2 regions of the Delftia sp. WSY_12 genome follow, and region 1 is predicted to be linked to the other one. Evidence: riboswitches for the same ligand, from Rfam matches in the RefSeq annotation. Region 1 holds a riboswitch; the other holds the start of a gene.
The links. Region 1 has a riboswitch for thiamine pyrophosphate ahead of ACF8LI_RS22590 (long-chain fatty acid--CoA ligase). Riboswitches for the same ligand answer to the same signal wherever they lie in the genome.

Region 1 (10,342 bases):
GGGCCGAGCGCGGCTGATCCAGGCCTCGGACGATGTCTCCTACCTGGCCGACACGCGCATCACCAGCCTGCTCAGGCTGGTGGAGGTCAAGAGCTCGGTGGAGTTCATCTTCCGCGGCGTGCGCAGTCTGGCGCTGATCGAAGACCCTGCGGAAAAGGCCCTGGCCAAGGCCACGCTGGACACGCAGCGCCAGAAGATAGGCCAGCTCATGGAGCAGTTCCGCGAGGGACTGACCACGCCGCAGGGCATCGCCCTGTACGACCGCATGAGGAATGCGCGCACCGCCTACCTGCCGCTGCTGGACCAGTTCATGGCCGCGGCCATGCGGCATGACCTGCCCACTGTCTCGGCCATGCTGGGCAGCAGCGGAGAGTTCCGCAGGCAGCAGGACGCGTTCTTTGCCGCCATCAACGACATGCTGGCCCACCAGCAGGTGCGTGCCACGGAAACGGCCCAGGCCACCGAAGGCAAATCGCTGGCCGCCGGCCGGCAGATGCTGTCGCTGGCCCTGGCCTCGCTGTTGCTGGGTGCGCTGGTGGCCTGGGCCATCACCCGCCGCATCAAGGGCCTGCTCGGTGGCGAGCCGGCCTACGCGGCCCAGGTCACGCAGGAAGTGGCCAAGGGCAATCTGGCGGTGAACGTGCAGCTGCGCCGGGGCGATACCACCAGCCTGCTGGCCAGCCTGGAGGCCATGCGCGCCAGCCTGGCAGACATCGTCAGCCAGGTGCGCCACAGCAGCGAATCGATTGCCACGGGCGCCAGCCAGATCGCCTCGGGCAACGCCGACCTGAGCGCGCGCACGGAAGAGCAGGCCGCCAACCTGGAGGAAACGGCTGCCTCCATGGAGCAGATGACCGCCACCATTCAGCAGAACGTGGACACGGTGCGCAGTGCCTCGGGCCTGGCCCAGTCGGCCAGCGCCACGGCCGTGCACGGCGGCGAGGTGGTGCATGGCGTGGTCAGCACCATGGAGGACATCACGCACAGCTCGCGCAAGATCGAGGAAATCATCGGCGTGATCGACGCCATTGCGTTCCAGACCAACATCCTCGCGCTCAACGCCGCCGTGGAGGCCGCGCGTGCCGGGGAACAGGGCAAGGGCTTTGCGGTGGTTGCCTCGGAGGTGCGCTCCCTGGCCCAGCGCTGCGCCAACGCGGCCAAGGAGATCAAGGGCCTGATCAGCGAGAGCGTGGGCAAGGTCGCCGCCGGCTCCCGCCAGGTGGCCGAGGCCGGCAACACCATGAACGACATCGTCACCCAGACGCACCGCGTGGCCGAACTGATCTCCGACATCGGTGCCGCCACGCAGGAGCAGTCCCAGGGCGTGACCCAGGTCAGCGACGCCGTGCAGCAGCTCGACCAGGTGACGCAGCAAAACGCCTCCCTGGTGGAAGAGTCTGCCGCTGCCGCCGACAGCCTGAACAAGCAGGCGGCGCAGTTGGTGCAGCTGGTCAGCGTGTTCCGCCTGGATGAAAGGGAGGCCCGGGCACAGGCCGTGTCCGCGCCGGTGGCAGCGGTCGGGCTGGCGCGCGCACAGACCGCCAGGCCGTCTCCAGCGCTGGCCCCCGCCGCGCCCCGTACCAAGCCCCTGCGTGCGGCAGCGGCGGCGGCCTCCAGCGCGCCTGTGGCGCTGCCTGCCAAGGCGGCAACACCCCGCCGCGCCACGGCGGCCGGAATGGCCGAAGTGGCCGAGGCCGATGAGTGGGAGCAGTTCTAGAACAGGCTCAGCGCATCACCAGGCCGCCATCGACGAACAGTACCTGTCCCGTCATGAAGCCGCTCAGTTCCGAGGCCAGGAACAGCACGGGCCCTGCCACGTCTTCGGGGCTTGCCAGGCGGCGCAGCGGCGTGGCGGCCATCAGCGATTCGCGGAAGGACTCGCGCGTGTCCTGCGTGCCCTGCGTGGGATAGACCAGCCCCGGCGCCACGCAGTTGACACGTATGCCCACGGGCCCCAGCTCGCTGGCCAGGTTGCGGCTGAAGGCCACCAGCGAGGCCTTGGCCGTGGTGTAGTCGTGGTAGGGCACGACGGGGTGCTCCACCAGGTTGCTGGCAATGTTGACGATGCTGCCCCGCGCACGCTGGCGCATCTGCGGCAGCACCGCGCGGCAGACGTTGAAGGCCGCGCCCACGGCACCGTCGTACTGGGCCTGGTAGTCGCTCCATTGCAGGTCGTCGAAGAGGCGGCGGCGCTCGGGGTCGAAGGCGTAGGGTTTGAAGGCGTTGTTGACCACGATGTCGATGGCGCCCGCCTCGCGCGCAATGGCCTCGGTCATGGCCTGGACGGCGGGCTGCGAGCCCACATCGGCCTTGATGGCCCAGGCATCGCCTCCGGCCTGCTTGCCCGCAGCCTGGCAGGCCGCCACGGTCTGCGCGGCGGCAGCATCGTTGGACAGGTGGTTGACCGCCACGAGGGCGCCCTCGCGGGCGAAGGCGATGGCAATGGCCGCGCCTATGCCGCGGCCGGCGCCGGTGACCAGCACCACCTTGCCTTGCAGGCCCAGGGAAGACGGCTGTGCCATCTCAGGCCCCGGGCAGCAGGCTGGTGTCCACCACGTCGGACACCTTGATCTGCCTTTGCACCATGCCCAGCGCGCGGTAGGCGTCGGCGCCCTTTTGCAGGGCGGCCAGGTCGAAGCTGCCCAGCGGCTTGCCGGCCTGCAGCGGCTGCGAAGACGCGTTGCGCAGGCGGATCACGTCCAGGTTGATATCGCGCTGGGTGCCGTCGATGGCGTGCTTGCCGGCCAGCGTGGCGGCTTCCTCGGGGTTGGCCATCATCCAGGCGGCGCTGTCGCGGTAGCCCTTGAGGAAGGCGCGCAGCAGGTCCTTCTTGTCGCGCAGCGTGTCCTCGCGCACCACGAACATGTCGCTGGAGATGTTGAGGTGGTCGCGCACCTGCATCACATCGACCTCGCCAATGCCTTTGCGCAGGCCCACGGCCAGGCCGGTGTCGGTGGCGGCCGTGGCATCGACCTGGCCCTGCATCAGCGGCGCGAAGTTGAGCAGGCCGGTGACGACGATGGTCACGTCCGACTCCTTGAGGCCGGCCTGGTGCAGCATCACCAGCAGGTTCTGGCGCGTGCCGCTGGACAGGCTGTAGACGCCGATCTTCTTGCCCTTGAGGTCCGCCGGCTTGCGGATGCCCGCCGACTTGAGCGAGACCACGTTGAACACGTTCTGCGGGTAGATGTCGTAGATGGCGACCAGCTTCTCGCCCTTGTCCAGCGCCATAAAGAAGGAGCCGGGGTCGGTGAAGGCCACATCGGCCTGGCCGCTGAGCATGTTGCGTATGGCGTCGCCGCCGCCCGCGCCGGGCAGGTAGGCCAGCTCCACGCCCTGGGCCTTGAAGAAGCCCTTGTCGGGCTCGGCCAGGATGTTGGTGATCTCACTGATGGGCTTGCTCCAGCCCGCCAGGCGGATCTTGCCTTGCACAGGAGCGGCCAGGCAATTGCCGGCCAGCGCCAGGCCGGCAAAACCGGCAGAGGCGCCCAGCAGGCTGCGGCGGGTGAGGAAGGGGGATTGCGGTGTGTGCATGGCGCTTGGGGAAAAGGTTGCGGAAGTGTTCAGGGTGGTCAGGCGGCGCGCGAGCGCAGCAGCCGGCGTTCCAGCACCAGGCAGGCCTGGTACAGCAGCAGGCCCATGGCGGCGATCAGCACCAGGGCCGCAAACATGAGGGTGGTGTCCATCATTCCCTGGGCGGCAATGACCACGGCGCCCAGGCCGCGGCTGGCGCCCATGAATTCGGCCACCACGGCGCCGACCAGTGCCAGCACCACGGCCACGCGCAGGCCCGCAAGAATGGCGGGCAGGCCCGTGGGCAGCTTCAGGCGCAGCAGCGTCTGCAGCCGCGTGGCGCCCAGCATGCGAAACAGCTGCAGCCGCTGGGCATCGACCTGGCGCAGGCCGGTCAAGGTGTTTTCCATCAGCGGGAAAAAGCAGATCAGCGCCGTGATCAGCACCGTGGGCAGCATGCCGAAGCCGAACCACAGCACGAACAGCGGCGCCAGCGCCAGCTTGGGCACGACCTGGCTGACCACCACGTAGGGCTTGAGCACACGCTCGAGCAGCTCGGATTCAGCCAGGGCCATGCCCGCCAGCAGGCCGATCGCGCTGCCGGCCGCCAGCCCCAGCAGCAGGGCCTGGAGCGTCGCCCAGATGTGCGGCCAGAAATAGCCCGTGGCCAGCCCCGTCCACAGCGATGCCGCAATGGCCGAGGGCGCCGGCAGCACCAGGGCGGACAGACCCCATTGCCGCACCAGCAGCTCCCACAGGCCCAGCAGGACCAGCGCCAGCGCGGCGGCCAGCAGGCGGGCATGGAACAAGGACACCGTCATGCCGCCGTCCTGTCCAGGGCTGCGCGCACGCGGGCGCAGTGTTCGTTGAACGCCGGCCCGTGGCGCATGGCCTGGGTGCGCGGCGCGGGCAGATCGACCGCCATATCGGCCACGATGCGCCCGCCGTGCATGAGGGCGATGCGGTCGCCCAGGTAGACGGCCTCGTTGATGTCATGGGTGACGAAGAGCACCGTGGTGCCGCGCTCGCGGCAGGTGCGCAGCAGGTCGTCCTGCAGCTCGGCGCGCGTGATGGCGTCCAGCGCGGCAAAGGGCTCGTCCAGCAGCAGCAGCGGCGGATCGAGGACCAGCGCCCGTGCCAGCGCCACGCGGCTTTGCTGCCCGCCCGAGAGATGGCGCGGATGGCGCTGCGCATGGCTGGCCAGGCCCAGCTGCTGCAGCAGCGCCAGGGCGCGTTGTTCGTCCTGCGGCGCGGGTCGCCTTTGCAGCGACACGGGCAGCAGCACATTGCCCAGCGCCGTATGCCACTCCAGCAGCGTGGGCGCCTGGAACATGAAGCCCAGCTGCGGGCCGGGCTCGGCCAGCTCGGCGCCACGCAGGAGAATGCGGCCCGACTGCGGCCTGAGCAGCCCCGCCGCCAGCTTCAGCAAGGTGGTCTTGCCGCAGCCGCTGCGGCCCAGCAGGCAGTGGACCTCACCGGCCTGCACGCGCCAGTCCACGCCGTCCACCACGGGCGGGCGGCCCGGGTAGGTGAACACCACCTGTTCGATATCGAGAAACGCCATGCCGTCAGCCCCGTCTGTGATGCCCGTCATGCCCGTCGTGCCGGTGTGCATGGATGTCAATCCGCATACGGGGCGAACGGCTGCGCCGCCGCCTCGGCAGATTGCTCTATCTCGGTCATGCGCACCAGGTCCAGCAGGTTGAAGCGGCCGTCATGGTGCCAGCCGGCCTCGGGCATGCTCATGGAGCCGATGGCGCTGATGCGCGTGACGCCGGCCGCGCCCAGCAGGCCGGCCAGCCGGTACAGCTGCTCGGGCGAGGCGGCAATGCCGGCCGTCTGCAGGTAGTCGCGCTGCGCGGCCACCACGGGCACGGCGTCATCCAGGCGGTCCACGCCCACCACGGCAATCGTGCGGTACAGGGCCGTGGGCGCCAGCGGCTGCAGGCTGTCGCTGTACGCCACGCTCCAGGGCGCGTCCACCGGACCCAGCAGTTGCTGTTCGTCACCTGACCATTCCACGGCCTGCTGCCAGCGGGCCACGGCGGCGCCCTCCTCCAGCTCCAACGGCCGGCGCGCAAAGCGCCGCTGCAGGTTGGCCAGTTCGGCCGCCAGGTAGTCGGCAAAGGCACGCGCAGAGACTGGGGCGCCGCGCTCCACGTAGAAGACATGGGGCGAGTAGCAGCCCTGCTGGTCATAGCGCATCACGTCCCAGGCCGCCAGCCGCGCCACGGCGGGCGCCTTGAGCGTGTCCAGCGCATGGGCGCCCACCATGCCGAAGCCCAGCTTGTGGCCGTGCGGCAGAAAGCGCGTGGTCACGGGCAGGCGCTGGCGCAGCGCCTGCAGCGTCTGGTTGCCGCCGTAGGCGAGCACGGTGTCGGCCTCGGCATGGAGCGCGGCGGCGGCATCTCCATTCGCGCCCTCCGCCCCATCCACGCCCCCCGCACCGCTCCACCACACCACGGCCAGGCAATCGGCCAGCGGCGGATGCACCTCGGCCAGCAGCCGTGCGAACCAGCCCGCGAACAGCGGCTCGGCGCTGGCCAGCTTGCCAATGGCGGGCGCCTTGACCAGCAGGCCGCAGACCAGGCTCCACAGGGACAGCGCAGGCACATTGCCGGCCCAGCTGTGCATCAGCAGGTCGGGCCCGAAGGCGCGCACCGCGCCGCCCTTGGGCGCGGGCTGGAAGCCGTCGAGCACTGCCGGGTTGGCAAAGTCCTCGGCCACGAAGCGCCGCAGCTGCGCGGCGCGAAAGGTCTTGAAGAAGCCCGTCAGCCCCAGGCGCACCATGTCGGCGTCATAGCCGCTGACCACGGGCAGCCAGGTCTCGGCCTGGCGCCGATAGGGATCGCTGCGGTCCAGCAGGCGGGCGATGGCGCGGTCGATGGCGTCGATGATCTCGGCCACGGGCATGGCCCTGAGGTGGCGGTCGGCGGCACGGCGCACATGGGCTGCCAGCGCATGCATCTGCGGGCCGGTCAGCAGGGGCACGGAGACTTCCAGCCGCACGCCACCGCGTTCGAAGGGCAGCACATGCCACTGCACCTTGTCCTCGCGCAAACCAGGCAGTTCGGGCAGGTAGCCGGCCGTGATCCGCTCGATGGTCATGCAGCAGCGGCCTTCACGAATTCATCGACCGCCAGCGAGCAGCCCTTGGCCGCTGCGCCCTCGGCACGCCCCAGCAACAGGAAACCGCTGTTCTCGCCATGGCCGGCCCACAGGCCCACGTCCTCGGTGAGGATGGTGGTGACCGCGTTGTAGTTGGCCAGGTCGCAGTGCACGAGAATGCCGCGCTCGCCGGGCGCCACGCTGCGGCCGGTGACGGGCTCGACCAGGCGCGAGCGTATCCAGTGCGGCCCCGACTTGACCGAGGGCAGCGTGTCATTGCCGTCGTCATAGAACTGCGTGCTCAACTCGGTCATGCCGTACATGTTGATGCAGTGGCTGCGCGGCACGCCCAGCAGCCGGGACAGGTCGGCGTAGAAATCCTCCAGCGGCAGCTCGCGCGACTGGCCCTTGTAGCCGCCCGTGTCCAGGATGCGGCTGCCCGGCGGCAGACGGAAGCTGCGGCCCTGCTCGCGCAGTGCGTCCATCACATGCACCAGGCTGAAGCTGGCGCCCAGCAGCGCATAGGGGCGGCCGCTGCGCTCGGACTCCTCCAGCACGGCGCACAGGCCGGGCATGTCCAGGCCGTCGGGGGTGAGGAAGTAGCGGCTGTCGGGAGTGCCGAATTCCGTCTTGGCCAGCGCCAGGTAGTGGGCCAGCGAAGAGTTGGGCATGGCCTGCTCGTCGGGAAAGAGAATGCCCATGGGCAGGCGCTCGTGCCCGGCCATGAAGCGCTGCGCGAAGTTGCGCGTCATCGACGCATCGTAGACATCGAGCGCTGGATGGAAGTGGCGCCCGCGCGAAGACAGTCCCTTGGCCTGGCCCGTGGTGCCGCTGGTCATGAACACGCGCTCCCCGGGCGAGGCCGGCTCGCTGCGCAGCTCCATGGCCTTGAACGCATCGATGGGCACGGCGGGAATGTCGCTCCAGGTCTTCACATTGCGCAGCGTGGCGCCGCGCCGCTGGCAGAAGCTGCGAAACGGCGCATTCGATTCGTATTGGTAGGCGAACAGCCGCAGGGCCAGTGCATCGAACTGCTCGTCGGTGCAGCCGTCCATGGCGATGAATGCAAGCAGGTCTGCGACCAGAGAAGCCGCCTGGGGCCGGGCCTTGTCCATGGAATTCCTTCGAGAGCTGGGACGTGATGCTCCGAAGGCGCCCCGCCCGTGGCGCATGGGCGGCCACGCAGGGGTGCAAGCTCTTCTTCCGCCGGAATGACCCGGTTCAAGTTCTCGGGTGTGGATCTCAGCACTGGCGTGCACCCCGGAGCGGAGGGCTATCTTACAGCAGGGTCGCCAACGCCGCAGGCCCGGGGCCATCGCCCTGCAAGACTGCGTCAGCCCAGTGCCGTCAGCCGCCGCATCACCCATTCCACGGGCCCCTGCGCCACCTTCTTGCTCCAGGCCCAGGCGGCCAGGCTGGCGATGATCACGTACAGCGCGGCGGCCACGGCCACTTCGCGCAGGCTGCGCGATCCGTCCAGCGCGCCCATGGCCTCCAGCAGCCCCATGCCGATGAGGATGTGTGCCAGGTACAGGGTCAGCGTCATGCGCCCGGCCGGCAGCAGGCCGCGCCACGGTCCACCGGGCCAGCAGTCGGCCAGCCGCAGGCAGGCGCCGATGGCAATGCTGGCGCAGCCCAGGCCCATCAGCAGGTAGGCCGGGCCGGGCGGCATGGGGCCGGTGGCCAGCCAGGGAGCCCATTCACTCTGTGCCGCAAGTGCCGGGACGGCGCAGGCCAATCCCACCATCACGCCACCCGCAGCCACCAAGGTCCATTGCACGCGCGGCTCGGCCAGCGGCAGGCGTGCCAGCAGCATGCCGCAGAGGAAGAACGCAAACCAGGGCAGCACCGGATGGAAGCCGTTGAACAGCAGGTTGCGCGCAAAGCCGGCCGGCTCCCACAGGTCCTGGTAGGACAGGCTCGCCCAGTCCCAGCCCTGGCTGTAGTCCAGCTGCAGCAAGGCCCAGGCGGACAGCATGGCCACGGCCGCCATGCCGGCCAGCAGCGCCCTTGCGCCGGCCTGCAGCCAGGCGATGGCCAGCACGAAGTAGACCGCGTAGTAGTGAATGATGTCGGCCGGAAAGATCAGCAGGTTCATGCCACCGGCCACCAGCAGGAACAGCGCGCGGCGCAGCGTCCAGAGGCGCGCCGTGGCCGGCTCCAGCGAGCGCGTGGCCAGCACCAGGCCCAGTCCCGCCAGCACCACGAAGGTGGCCGAGGCCTTGCCCTCCAGAAAATGGAAGAACGACAGCAGCCAGCCCGGCTCCTGCAGCGCGGGATGCATGGCCTGCTTGAAGTTGACGAACACCATGCCTGCCAGCGCCAGATAGCGCGCCAGGTCCAGCCCCGCCAGGCGGGCGCCCCTGCCGGTGGCGTGCCTCATGTCGCGTCCCCCCGCGCCTCGCCTCCAAGAAGGCAGGCCAGCAAGGCGGGATGCAGCACATCGACCCCTTCATCCGCCCCCGCGTCTTCTTGCGGCGTCACCGCCAGCGCAAAGCGCAGCGCATCGCTTTCCACGGCATCCAGCAGCAGTTGCGCGGCCAGGCGCACGGGCACGGCGGGCCGCAAGAGGCCCTGCTGCGCCCCGCGCTCCATGAAGCCTGCCAGGCCGTCGAGCATGCGCCTGCGGTTGGCCTCGAAGGCCGGCGCCAGCCCGGGCGAACGCGCGATCTCGGACAGGCATTCGGCGCTGAGCACGGCCCATTCCCGCTGGCGGCACAGCGCCTGGTAGGCGGCCAGGAATTGCGCCACCACCGGCAGCGAAGGGGCTGCGGCCCGCTCCAGCGCCTGCAGCAAGGGCAGCAGCTCGGTCTGCTCCTGCGTGGCGACCTCGGCAATCAAGGCCTCCTTGCCGTCGAAGTGGTTGTACAGATTGCCCAGGCTCACCGAGGCGGCCTGCGCAATGTCGCGCATGCTGGTGCAGTGAAAGCCGCGCTCCACGAAGCACTGCAGGGCCGCCTGCACGATGAGGGCCCTGCGCTCGCTGATGTCTTCCTTCTTTTTCATGCCCCGAATGATGAACGAACGTTCATTCATAGTCAACACCGGGGCACGAAGTCACAGCGGCGGCATGGGGCCCACGCCGGAAGGAACGGCCTCCTCGTTGGGCCTGCAGGGCTGACGCAGCATGCGCCGGCAGTCCGGCAGCTGCCGCTCATGGGCATAGGCGATGTGGCCCAGCACGATCTTCGAGGGCCGGCTGCGGTCCAGCCAGACGGTGTTGGTCGAAGGCGTGGACAGATGGTCGAAGGCCCAGTACCCGGTCTGCGAAGGCGTGTCCAGGGTCACGCGCAGGCTGGAGCCCGCGCGGAACACATGGGCGAATTTCTGGATTTCCACGCGCATCAGCGTGGGCTCGCCGGGGCGCAGCGGGCGCACGGCGGCCTCGGTGAAATCGCCCCAGGGCCGCAAGGCGGTGGAGCGCTGGCCGTCCAGCGCGCGCATGGAGGCACGCAGCCAGCCGCGCTGCACGAACATCTCCTGGCCGTCGGGACGCACCTCCGAGACGGTGACCTGCACATCGGTATCGCCGGCCGTGGCGCTGAGCCACAGGTCCAGCGAGGCCTCGCCATAAAAGCTCAGCGCGCGCGGCAGCGGGGCCGTGGTAAAGCGCAGCAGGCCCTGCCCGGCGGGGCTGGCCATCCATTGGCCCGCGCCGGACTCGGTGTCCGCGTCGGGATGGTTGGCATCGGCGCCCGGCAGCGGGTAGCGGTAGCTGGCC
Region 2 (10,342 bases), on a different contig from region 1:
ATGGCACCTGGGCCAGCGTCAGCAGGTTCTGCACCACGCCCAGCAGCAGCACGCCGCACAGCGCGCCCGACATGGAGCCCTTGCCGCCATCGAGCGAAATCCCGCCGATGACGGCCGCCGCGAACACCGTGAAAATCATCGAGCTGCCCTGGTTGGCATTGATGGCGCCCACATAGCCCGTGACCACCAGCCCGCCCACTGCGGCCAGCACACCGGCCAGCACGAAGACGCCCCAGGTAATACGGTCCACATTGATGCCCGCCGCGCGCGCCGCATGGGGGTTGCCGCCAATCGCATACAGCGCGCGGCCCAGCCGGTGGTGACGCAGCACCACGGCGGCCGTGCCAAACGCCAGCGCCGCCAGCCAGACCGACAGCGGCAGCCCCAGCAGCGTGGCCGTGGCCAGGGCGAAGAAAGGCTGCGGCATGTCGAACAGGGTGCCGCCCCTGGTCGCGCCCACCAGCAAGCCGCGCAGCACGATCAGCATCGCCAGCGTGACGATGAAGGCATTGAGCCGCAGCCTGACGACCAACAGGCCATTGAGAAAACCCGTGCATGCGCCTACGGCCGCGATGGCCAGCAGCCCCGCCGCCACCGGCCATTCCGTGCCAAAGCCTCCCGAGGCTGCAGGAATCGCCAGCATGGCGCCCACCGCCGGCGCAATGCCCACCGTGGACTCCACCGACAGATCGAACTTGCCCGTGATGATGATCAGCGACTCCGCCAGCACCACCAGCGCCAGGGCTGCGGAGGCCCCCAGGATGCTGACCAGGTTGGCCGGTGTCAGAAAGCTGGGGCTGGTCAAGGCTCCCAGCACGAACAGCAGGGCCAGCGCAGGCACCAGTGCATAGTCGCGCAGCCGGTGCAGGGCGAGCCGCCCGGCGGCCGGCACGGGCACAGCCGTGTTCGGCGAGACAAAGGCTTCAGTGCGCATGCAGGCTCACTCCTTCCATGGATGCAATCAGTTCACCGTCGTCCCAGCCTCTGGCGAGTTCGGCCACCACATGGCCATGCGACATCACCAGCACGCGATCGCAGATGCGCAGGTCGTCCAGCTCGGTGCTCGCCAGCAGCACGGCCCGACCCAGCCTTCGCTCACCCTCCACCACGGCCAGCAAAGCCTGCCGGGACTTCACATCCACACCCGCAGTGGGATCGATGAGCACCAGCACATCGGGCTCGCTGGCCAGGGCGCGCGCCATCACCACCTTCTGCTGGTTGCCGCCCGACAGGCCGGACACGGCCTGCTGCGGCCCGCTGGCCGCCACATCCAGTGCGCGCATGGCCGCCAGCGCCGCGGCCTGCCTGCGCGATGGCGCGATGAACCCGAACCGGCCCAGCCTGTCCATGATGGTCATGGTTGCGTTCTCGGCAATGGACTGCCCCGGCACCAAGCCCTGGCGGTGCCTGTCCTGCGGCACGCAACCCACGCCGTGCGCCAGCGCGGCGCCCACATCGCCGGGCGGCAGCACGCGGCCCGACACCAGGATCCGGCCTGCCGTGGTGCGCCGCAGGCCCGCCACCGCCTCACCCACAGCCGTGCGCCCGCTGCTGGTGGAGCCTGTCAGCCCCACGATCTCGCCACGCCGCACCTGCAGGCTGACAGCCCCGAAACCCTTGCCGCACACCTGCTGCAGCGCCAGCACCACGGGGGCAACGCCCGTGCCCCAGCCTGCCGGGGGTGCGTGGGCGGCGCAAGACGCGCCGGCCAGGCTGTCCCGCTCGCCGGTCATGGCCTCGATCAGTGCCTGCCGGGGCAGCTGCGCCACCGGCGCCGTCACCACATGGCGAGCATCGCGCAGCACGGTGACCGTCTGGCAAATCTCATAGATCTCCTGCAAGTGGTGCGAGATGAAGAGAAACGTGACGCCGCCTTGCTGCAGATCGTGCACGCGCCTGAGCAGCCGCCGCGTCTCGTCGTGGTCAAGCTGCGCCGTGGGTTCGTCCAGGATGATGAAGCGCGCGCCCAGCGACAGCGCCCGCGCGATCTCCACCAGTTGGCGGGCTTCCACCGTCAGATCCCGGGCCAGCGCATCCTCGTGCACATCGATCTGCCAGGCATCCAGCAAGGCCCTTGCCTCGCGCCGCAGCACGCGCCAGGAAATCCAGCCATGGCGTAGCGGCTGCCGGTTGATGAACAGGTTCTCGGCGACCGACAGCTCGCCGATGATGGTCGAATGCTGGTGGACACAGGCCACATGCTGGCACCAGGCCATGCGGTCGGTCACCGCAGGCGCGGGCTGGCCGTTGAAGCGGATGCTCCCCGTGCCGGGCTGGTGCAGGCCGGTCAGCAAGGCGACCAAGGTGGACTTGCCTGCGCCGTTGCGGCCAGCCAGTGCATGCGACTCGCCCGGCATGACCGCCAGGCTCACATCGTGCAAGGCCGTCGTGGAGCCGAAACGCAAGCCGAGCCCACGCGCCTCCATCACCGGCGTGCCCGGTCTGTCAGCCATGAATCCGGGGAGTATCGTCATGGCTGGTTGGCCCACAGCGACTTGTCGTCCACGTTCTCGCGCGTCACCACGGGTGCGGGCAACTGGTCCTCCAGAATGCCGGGCGCCACCTCCACGATGCGGCTGCCATGCGGGGTGGGCCCGGGCTTGAACGACTGCCCTGCCAGCGCTGCCTTGATGTAGTACAGGCCGTACTTTGCGTAAAGATCGGCGGGCTGCGAGATGGTGGCGTCGATCTCGCCCCTGCGGATGGCATCCAGCTCCTGCGCGATGCCGTCGTTGCTGATCACCACGATGTGCCTCGGATCGCCGGCCGGACGCAGCAGCCCCCTGCGCCGCAGCGTCTGCAGCGTGGGCGCCAGATAGACGCCGCCTGCGTGCATGTAGATGCCCTTCAGGTCCGGATGCGCGGACAGCAGGCCGTCGAGCGCGGCGGCGGCGGCATCGGACTTCCAGGCCGCGGGAATCTCCAGCACCTGCAGCGCCGGGAAATCCTTCATGCAACTGCGGAAGGCCTCGGCCCGATCACGGCCGTTGACCGATGCCAGGTCGCCCATGATCTGCACCACCTTGCCCGCCTTCACCTGCGCGCCCAAGTACTGGCAGGACCGCGTACCATAGGCGCGGTTGTCGGCACGCACCACCATCGCCACCTTGCCCCGGGTAGGCGCCACGTCCACCGCCACCACAGGAATCTTCCCCTGCTCGGCCAAGGCGAGCGCTCGACCAATGGCCGCCGAATCCAATGGCGCCACCACCAACCCCTTGGCGCCGAGGTTGATCAGATTGGCCACGTCGGTGATCTGCTGGGCCGGGTCCTGGTTGGAGTTCACCGGCGCCAGGATGTCGACCCCAAGGGCCTTGGCCATTTGCGGGAGGTAGCCGTTGTAGGCCTGCCAGAACGGCGAGGTCAGCAGTGGCAGGTTGACCCCGATCCTGCCCTGCGCCGGGCCAGGTTCCGCCGCCAGCGCCGGCCCCGCGCCGGCCAGCGCCGCCACTGAAGCCAGCGCGGCTACAGCAGACATGAGCCGGCAAAGCATTGCGGAACATCCGGCCGGAACTTGGAAAACGCCGAGCAGTGCAGCCATGGAAAGTGCCTCCTCATGTGTGCCGGGACTCCGGCGGTGCCGCTGGATCGCCTTTTTGCCGATGGCGCGTGGCACATCGCTGGGGTGATTCATTCATCCATGAATTAATTATTTATAAATAAACCTCACTTCGGCAGCTATGGTTTACCCAGCCCACGCACCGCTTGCGCAGGTCCGCAGCAAAAACAGGACTTGTCCTATCCCGAACGTAAGATCTGCACGCATGAGCAAAGCACTGGACAACGCAGAAGACGGCGAGCGCTACCGCGCGCCGGCACTGGACAAGGGGCTGGACATCCTGGAGCTGCTGGCCGAGCACCCCGATGGCCTGACGCGGGCCGAGATCGTCAAGGAACTGGGCCGGGGCCCCAGTGAGATCTACCGCATGCTCGAGCGGCTGGTGGCCCGGCAATATGTGATGCGCTCGGCCGGCGGCGACCGCCATGCGCTCAGCCTCAAGATGTTCGCGCTGGCGCACCGCCACCCGCCCGTCAACCGCCTCGTGACCCAGGCGCTGCCCGTCATGGATGCCTATGCGCGGCAGGCCGAGCAATCCTGCCACCTGGGCCTCTACGACCGTGGCAATGTCCTGATCGTGGCCCAGGTCCCCGGCCCCGGGAACTGGGGCCTGTCAATCAGGCTGGGCGCACGCGTCGGGCTGCTGGACACCGGGTCAGGCCATGTGCTGCTGGCCTGCCAGACACCCGAACGCCGCGCGCAGATGCTGGCCGAGCACACGGCCGTGGACGGCGAGGTCTCCCTGCCCGAAGCGGAACTGCGCGAAACAATGGAGCAGATTCGCAGCACGGGCTACAGGCAGAGCGAAAGCCTGCAGTCCTATGGTGTGGTGGACATCTCCTGCCCCATCCTCGGACCCGATGGTCAGGCCCTGGCCGTGCTGACATCTCCCTATATCCGCCGCATCGATGGACATGCGGGCCCTTCGCTGGATGGAGCGCGCGAATGCCTGTTGCAGGCGGCACAGGAGTTGTCGTTGAACCGGCAGCCGCGCGACGGCCAGTGAGCCGCGCGCAGCCTGCCGGCTGGCGTCAACGCGCCGTCGTATCGCTGCTGGCCGCCACGATGGGGATATAGAACTCCCCGCCGGCACGGTTGAATTCCTCGGCCTTGGCCTGCATTCCGGCGGCAATGCCTTCCTGCTCGGCCACGCCCTTGGCAGCGGCGAATTCGCGCACTTCCTGGGTGATCTTCATGGAGCAGAACTTGGGGCCGCACATGGAGCAGAAGTGCGCCACCTTGGCGCTGTCCTTGGGCAGGGTTTCGTCGTGGTAGGCCTGGGCGGTGTCGGGGTCCAGGCCCAGGTTGAACTGGTCCTGCCAGCGGAAGTCGAAGCGGGCCTGGCTCAGCGCGTCGTCGCGGGCGCGGGCGCCGGGGTGGCCCTTGGCGACGTCGGCGGCGTGGGCGGCGATCTTGTACGCGATGATGCCCTGCTTGACGTCGTCGCGGTCGGGCAGGCCCAGGTGTTCCTTGGGCGTGACGTAGCACAGCATGGCGGTGCCGAACCAGCCGATCATGGCCGCGCCGATGGCGCTGGCGATGTGGTCGTAGCCGGGCGCGATGTCGATGGTCAGCGGGCCCAGGGTGTAGAACGGCGCCTCGTGGCAGTGCTTGAGCTGCTCGGTCATGTTGGCCTGGATCATGTGCATGGGCACGTGGCCGGGGCCTTCGATCATGGTCTGCACGTCGTGCTTCCAGGCCAGCTGGGTCAGCTCGCCCAGGGTCTGCAGTTCGGCGAACTGGGCTTCGTCATTGGCGTCCGAGGCGCTGCCGGGGCGCAGGCCGTCGCCCAGCGAGAAGCTGACGTCGTACTGCTTCATGATGTCGCAGATGTCCTCGAAGTGCTCGTACAGGAAGCTCTCGCGGTGGTGGGCCATGCACCACTTGGCCATGATGGAGCCGCCGCGCGAGACGATGCCCGTGCGGCGCTGGGCCGTGAGGTGGATGTAGGCCAGGCGCACGCCGGCGTGGATGGTGAAGTAGTCCACGCCCTGCTCGGCCTGCTCGATCAGGGTGTCGCGGAAGATGGGCCAGGTCAGGTCCTCGGCAATGCCGCCCACTTTTTCCAGCGCCTGGTAGATGGGCACGGTGCCGATGGGCACGGGCGAGTTGCGGATGATCCAGTCGCGCGTGGTGTGGATGTTCTTGCCGGTGGACAGGTCCATCACGTTGTCCGCGCCCCAGCGGATGGCCCAGACCAGCTTCTCGACCTCTTCCTCGATGCTGGAGGTGACGGCCGAGTTGCCGATGTTGGCGTTGATCTTGACCTTGAAGTTGCGCCCGATGGCCATGGGCTCGATCTCGGGGTGGTTGATGTTGGCCGGGATGATGGCGCGGCCGCGCGCCACTTCGTCGCGCACGAATTCGGGCGTGATGATCTTGGGGATGGCAGCACCCAGGCCGTTGCCGGCCAGGCGCGCCTCGCGCGCGGCGTCCTGCTGGTACTCGGCCATCCATTCGCGGCGGCCGTTCTCGCGCAGGGCCACGTATTCCATCTCGGGCGTGATGATGCCCTTGCGCGCGTAGTGCATCTGGGTGACGTTGCCACCGCTCTTGGCGCGGCGCGGCTGGCGCTGCAGCGAAGCGGCCTCGGCCCGCAGGCGGGCCACGCGCTCGTCTTCCTCGCCGCGCTTGCCGCCGTCGTCCAGGGCCTGCCGCAGGCGGCCGGCGTAGTACTCGCTGTCGCCGCGCGACTCGATCCAGGCATTGCGCACGCCCGGCAGGCCGCTGCGCACGTCGATGGCCACGGCCGGATCGGTGTAGGGGCCCGAGGTGTCATAGACGCTGACCTGCTCGCCATTGGTCAGCTGGATATCGCGCACGGGCACGCTCAGGCCGGCATGCAGGCTGCCTTGCAGATAGCTCTTGGTGGAGGCCGGGAACGGCTTGCGCGACTGCGCCAGCAGGTCGGAAAAACGCTGTGCGTCGGGAGCTTCGCCGGCTGCGGGGGTGAAGATGGAATCGGGAGCGTTCATGTCGGGTTCCTTGCGTTCAAAGCGTCGATCAACAACGCTCCGGGAACCGGACACTCCTTGGGCTGTGCCAAAGGCCGCGCACCGGGCTATGCCAGTGTGGGCCTGCCAGGGCCGTATGGCCTTGGCCCCTGGTTGCCACGCACGCCAAGGCGCACGAGCAGCCTTGGTTGGCAAGGGCCGATGTGCGTTGGATGGTGGCCTGCCTGGCCGTTGCGGCCCTGCGTGTATCCGCCGTGGCGGATTTCCATCCTCTGACTTCGGCCCCGCTTCAGGGTCCCGCTCTTCTTCCGCCGGTATCAACCGGATCAAGTTCGTCGGGTTCGCCGCCTGGCCCATGCAGCGCATGGACCGGTTGGCATCTCAGTGCATCAGCACACCCCGGAGCAGCGGCAAGTATAGGGGATGGTTGGAGGCCCATCGCCTGCGGGTTTGCCCAGGGGCCATGCGCCGCCGTCAGTCAAAGCCGCGCAGCGCACCCCATTCGGCCAGCGGAGCGCGCGTGGCGCGCCAGCCGTTGATGGGGGCGCTCTTGTCCTCGTAGCCCAGCGCAATGCCGAAGGCCACGTGGTAGCCCTCGGGCAGCGCCAGCGCCTGGGTCACGGCGTCGTTGTAGCGGCGCCAGAAGCCCTGGGCGCAGGTGGCCAGGCCATTGGCGCAGGCCAGCAGCATGAAGGACTGCAGGTAGATGCCCAGGTCCACCCATTGCGGCAGGCCCATGCGCTCGTCCACCGCCACGATCAGGCCCACGGGCGCGCCGAAGAACTGGCCGTTGCGCGCCAGCTGCTCCAGCCGCGCGGGCTTGTCGTCGCGCGGAATGCCCAGCGACTGGTACAGCTCTTCGCCATTGGCAAAGCGCCGGCTGCGGTAGGGCTCCCAGAGGTTGGGCGGGTAGGACAGGCCGGGCTGGGCGTCCTGGGGCTCGGCTTCGGCAACGGCGGTCAGCAGTTGCTGCAGCGGCTCGCCCGTCAGCGCCAGCACGCGCCAAGGCTGCAGGTTGCCGCCCGAGGCCGCTTGTGCCGACTGTTCCATCAGGGAGCGCACCAGGGCCGCATCGGGCGACTGGGGCAGGAAGGCGCGCACGGAGCGGCGCGCATGCAAGGCCTGTTCAACGTTCATGCTGGTCGGAGTCTCCGGTCTTCTTGGGGGATCTTGGGGATCTTTGGTGATCTTGTGCAGGCCTACTTGCCCATGATCTGGTCGATCTTGTCCTTCTGGAAGGCCTGCGGGCGCTCGGATTCGCAGGGCACGCAGTCGCCCACCTTGCTGCCGGCCGAGAGCTTGGCAATGGCCTCCCACAGCAGCGCGATCTGCTGCTCATGCGCGGCCGCGCCATCGCTCAGGCCGCGCATGGCCTGGGCCACGGGGTCCATTTCCTGGGTGATGCCGTAGGCCGTGAACGGCTGGGGCGCGGCAGAGGCCGGGACCTTGATGGACTCGGCCTTGGCCGATGCCGGGTCGTGCTCGGTCACATCGGCGCTATGGCCGTTCTTGCTGGCAATGATGCGCGCCGGAATGCCCACCGCCGTGGCGCCTGCGGGCACGGGCTTGATGACCACGGCATTGCTGCCGATCTTGGCACCGTCGCCCACCTCGAAGCCGCCCAGCACCTTGGCACCCGCGCTGACCACCACGTCGCGGCCCAGCGTGGGATGACGCTTGGCGCCCTTGTACAGAGAGGTGCCACCCAGGGTCACGCCGTGGTAGATGGTGCAGCCGTCGCCGACCACGGCCGTCTCGCCGATGACGACGCCCATGCCGTGGTCGATGAAGACGCGCTCGCCGATGACGGCGCCGGGGTGGATCTCGATGCCCGTGAGCCAGCGGCCAATGTGCGAGATGAAGCGCCCCAGCCACTTGAGGCCATGGTTCCAGCACCAGTGCGCCGGGCGTTGCAGCCAGATCGCATGCAGACCCGGATAACAGGTGATGACCTCCCAGGTGCTGCGTGCCGCAGGGTCGCGGTCGAGGATGCACTGGATATCGGAGCGCAGGCGGTCAAGCATCTAGGGGCTGGTTATTGTTGACAAGACCGCTCAGTCTAGCGTTTCGGTGGGGTGCTCTGCAGCATGGCCTTCGCAACACCGCGCAGGATGTGGATTTCCTCGGCGGTCAGTTGCGAGCGGTTGAAAAGCTGGTTGAGGCGCGGCATCAGCTTCTTGGGCGCGGCCGGATCCAGAAAGCCGATATGGGCCAGCGCCTGCTCCCAATGGCCCAGCATGCCGGCCACCTGGGCCGCGTCGGCGCGCTGCGGCGCGGGCGTGTGCTCCACCACGGGAAAGCCGCCCAGCGCCTGGCGCCACTCGTAGGCCACCACCTGGATGGCCGCCCCCAGGTTCAGCGAGCCGAACTGCGGATTGGACGGAATCGACAGCGCCACATCGCTGCGGTAGACATCGTCGTTGCTCATGCCGAAGCGCTCGCAGCCGAACAGGAAGGCCACGCCCGACTGGTTGCAGCGCGGCGTGGGAGCCTGTGCCGACACGGATGCATCGGCAGGCGCCGCCGCTTCATCGGGCGCATCGGCCTCATCGGGCGCAGCCAGCACATCCAGCGCCCCGCTGAGCAGCAGCTCGAAATGCTGGCGCGGCGTGCGCGTGGGCGGGCCGAAGTCGCGCGGCGTCATGGCCGTGGCGCACAGGTGGCTGATGCCGTCCAGCGCCTCCTCCAGCGTCTCGACCACGCGCGCATTGCCCAGCACGTCCAGCGCGCCGCTGGCCCGCTGGATGGTCTCTTCCTTGCGCAGCACGTTGGGCCAGCGCGGGCGCACCAGCACCAGGTCGTCAAAGCCCATGGTCTTCAGGGCGCGGGCGGCGGCGCCCACATTGCCGGCGTGGCTGGTTTCTATCAGTACGAATCGGGTTTTCATGGCGTCGCTGGCCTGCCGGCGCCGGCAGAGCCCCCAAGACGGGACAGGTTGCGCAGCACAAAACGGACAAGGCGGGTAAAATTGCGCGCTATTGTCGCCGCCCCGCATCGCCGGACGCGGCTTTTTCCGTTCTTACCCGCGTCAAACAGCCTGCTTTTGCCAGAGAGGACCGTCCTCTCCTTGCACAGCCGCTGCTCCGCCTACGCCTCACAATCTATGTCGACCAACCTGCATCCCATGCTCAACGTGGCCATCAAGGCCGCACGCGCCGCCGGCGCCATCATCAACCGCGCGGCTCTTGACGTGGAATCCGTGCGTGTCGCACAAAAGCAGGTCAACGACTTTGTGACCGAGGTGGACAAGGCGGCCGAGCAGGCCATCATCGAAACCTTGCTGGGCGCCTACCCGGGCCACGGCATCCTGGCCGAGGAATCGGGCAACGAGTTCGGCGCCAAGAACTCCGACTACGTCTGGATCATCGATCCGCTGGACGGCACCACCAACTTCATCCACGGCTTCCCCGTGTACTGCGTGAGCATTGCCCTGTCCTTCAAGGGCAAGGTGGAGCATGCCGTGGTGTACGACCCCTCGCGCAACGACCTGTTCACGGCCACGCGCGGCCGCGGCGCCTACCTGAATGACCGCCGCATCCGCGTGTCCAAGCGCATCCAGCTCAAGGACAGCCTGATCTCCACCGGCTTCCCCTTCCGCCGTGGCGACAACTTCAAGCAGTACATGAACATGCTGGGCGACGTGATGCAGGAAACCGCAGGCGTGCGCCGCCCCGGCGCCGCCGCGCTGGACCTGGCCTACGTGGCAGCCGGCTTTGCAGACGGCTTCTTCGAAAGCGGCCTGCAGATCTGGGACGTGGCCGCCGGCAGCCTGCTGGTGACCGAGGCCGGTGGCCTGGTCGGCAACTTCACGGGCGAGGCGGATTTCCTG

Region 2: another riboswitch for thiamine pyrophosphate. It lies ahead of thiC (phosphomethylpyrimidine synthase ThiC); the one in region 1 lies ahead of ACF8LI_RS22590 (long-chain fatty acid--CoA ligase).

Annotation. Positions count from the first base shown of each region.
Region 1 covers NZ_JBICKW010000048.1:11,992-22,333, reverse strand. Annotated here, with positions in the region: gene ACF8LI_RS22620 (methyl-accepting chemotaxis protein) at 1-1,717, shown strand, start outside; gene ACF8LI_RS22615 (SDR family oxidoreductase) at 1,725-2,522, opposite strand; gene ACF8LI_RS22610 (ABC transporter substrate-binding protein) at 2,524-3,534, opposite strand; gene ACF8LI_RS22605 (ABC transporter permease) at 3,573-4,334, opposite strand; gene ACF8LI_RS22600 (ABC transporter ATP-binding protein) at 4,331-5,128, opposite strand; gene ACF8LI_RS22595 (acyl-CoA reductase) at 5,134-6,621, opposite strand; gene ACF8LI_RS22590 (long-chain fatty acid--CoA ligase) at 6,618-7,736, opposite strand; TPP riboswitch at 7,803-7,894, opposite strand; gene ACF8LI_RS22585 (DUF418 domain-containing protein) at 7,955-9,004, opposite strand; gene ACF8LI_RS22580 (TetR/AcrR family transcriptional regulator) at 9,001-9,627, opposite strand; gene ACF8LI_RS22575 (CocE/NonD family hydrolase) at 9,679-10,342, opposite strand, start outside.
Region 2 covers NZ_JBICKW010000020.1:35,783-46,124, reverse strand. Annotated here, with positions in the region: gene ACF8LI_RS11795 (ABC transporter permease) at 1-934, opposite strand, end outside; gene ACF8LI_RS11790 (sugar ABC transporter ATP-binding protein) at 924-2,453, opposite strand; gene ACF8LI_RS11785 (sugar ABC transporter substrate-binding protein) at 2,471-3,493, opposite strand; gene ACF8LI_RS11780 (IclR family transcriptional regulator) at 3,765-4,565, shown strand; gene thiC (phosphomethylpyrimidine synthase ThiC) at 4,591-6,534, opposite strand; TPP riboswitch at 6,800-6,925, opposite strand; gene ACF8LI_RS11770 (nitroreductase) at 6,988-7,650, opposite strand; gene cysE (serine O-acetyltransferase) at 7,713-8,537, opposite strand; gene ACF8LI_RS11760 (RNA methyltransferase) at 8,573-9,400, opposite strand; gene ACF8LI_RS11755 (inositol monophosphatase family protein) at 9,617-10,342, shown strand, end outside.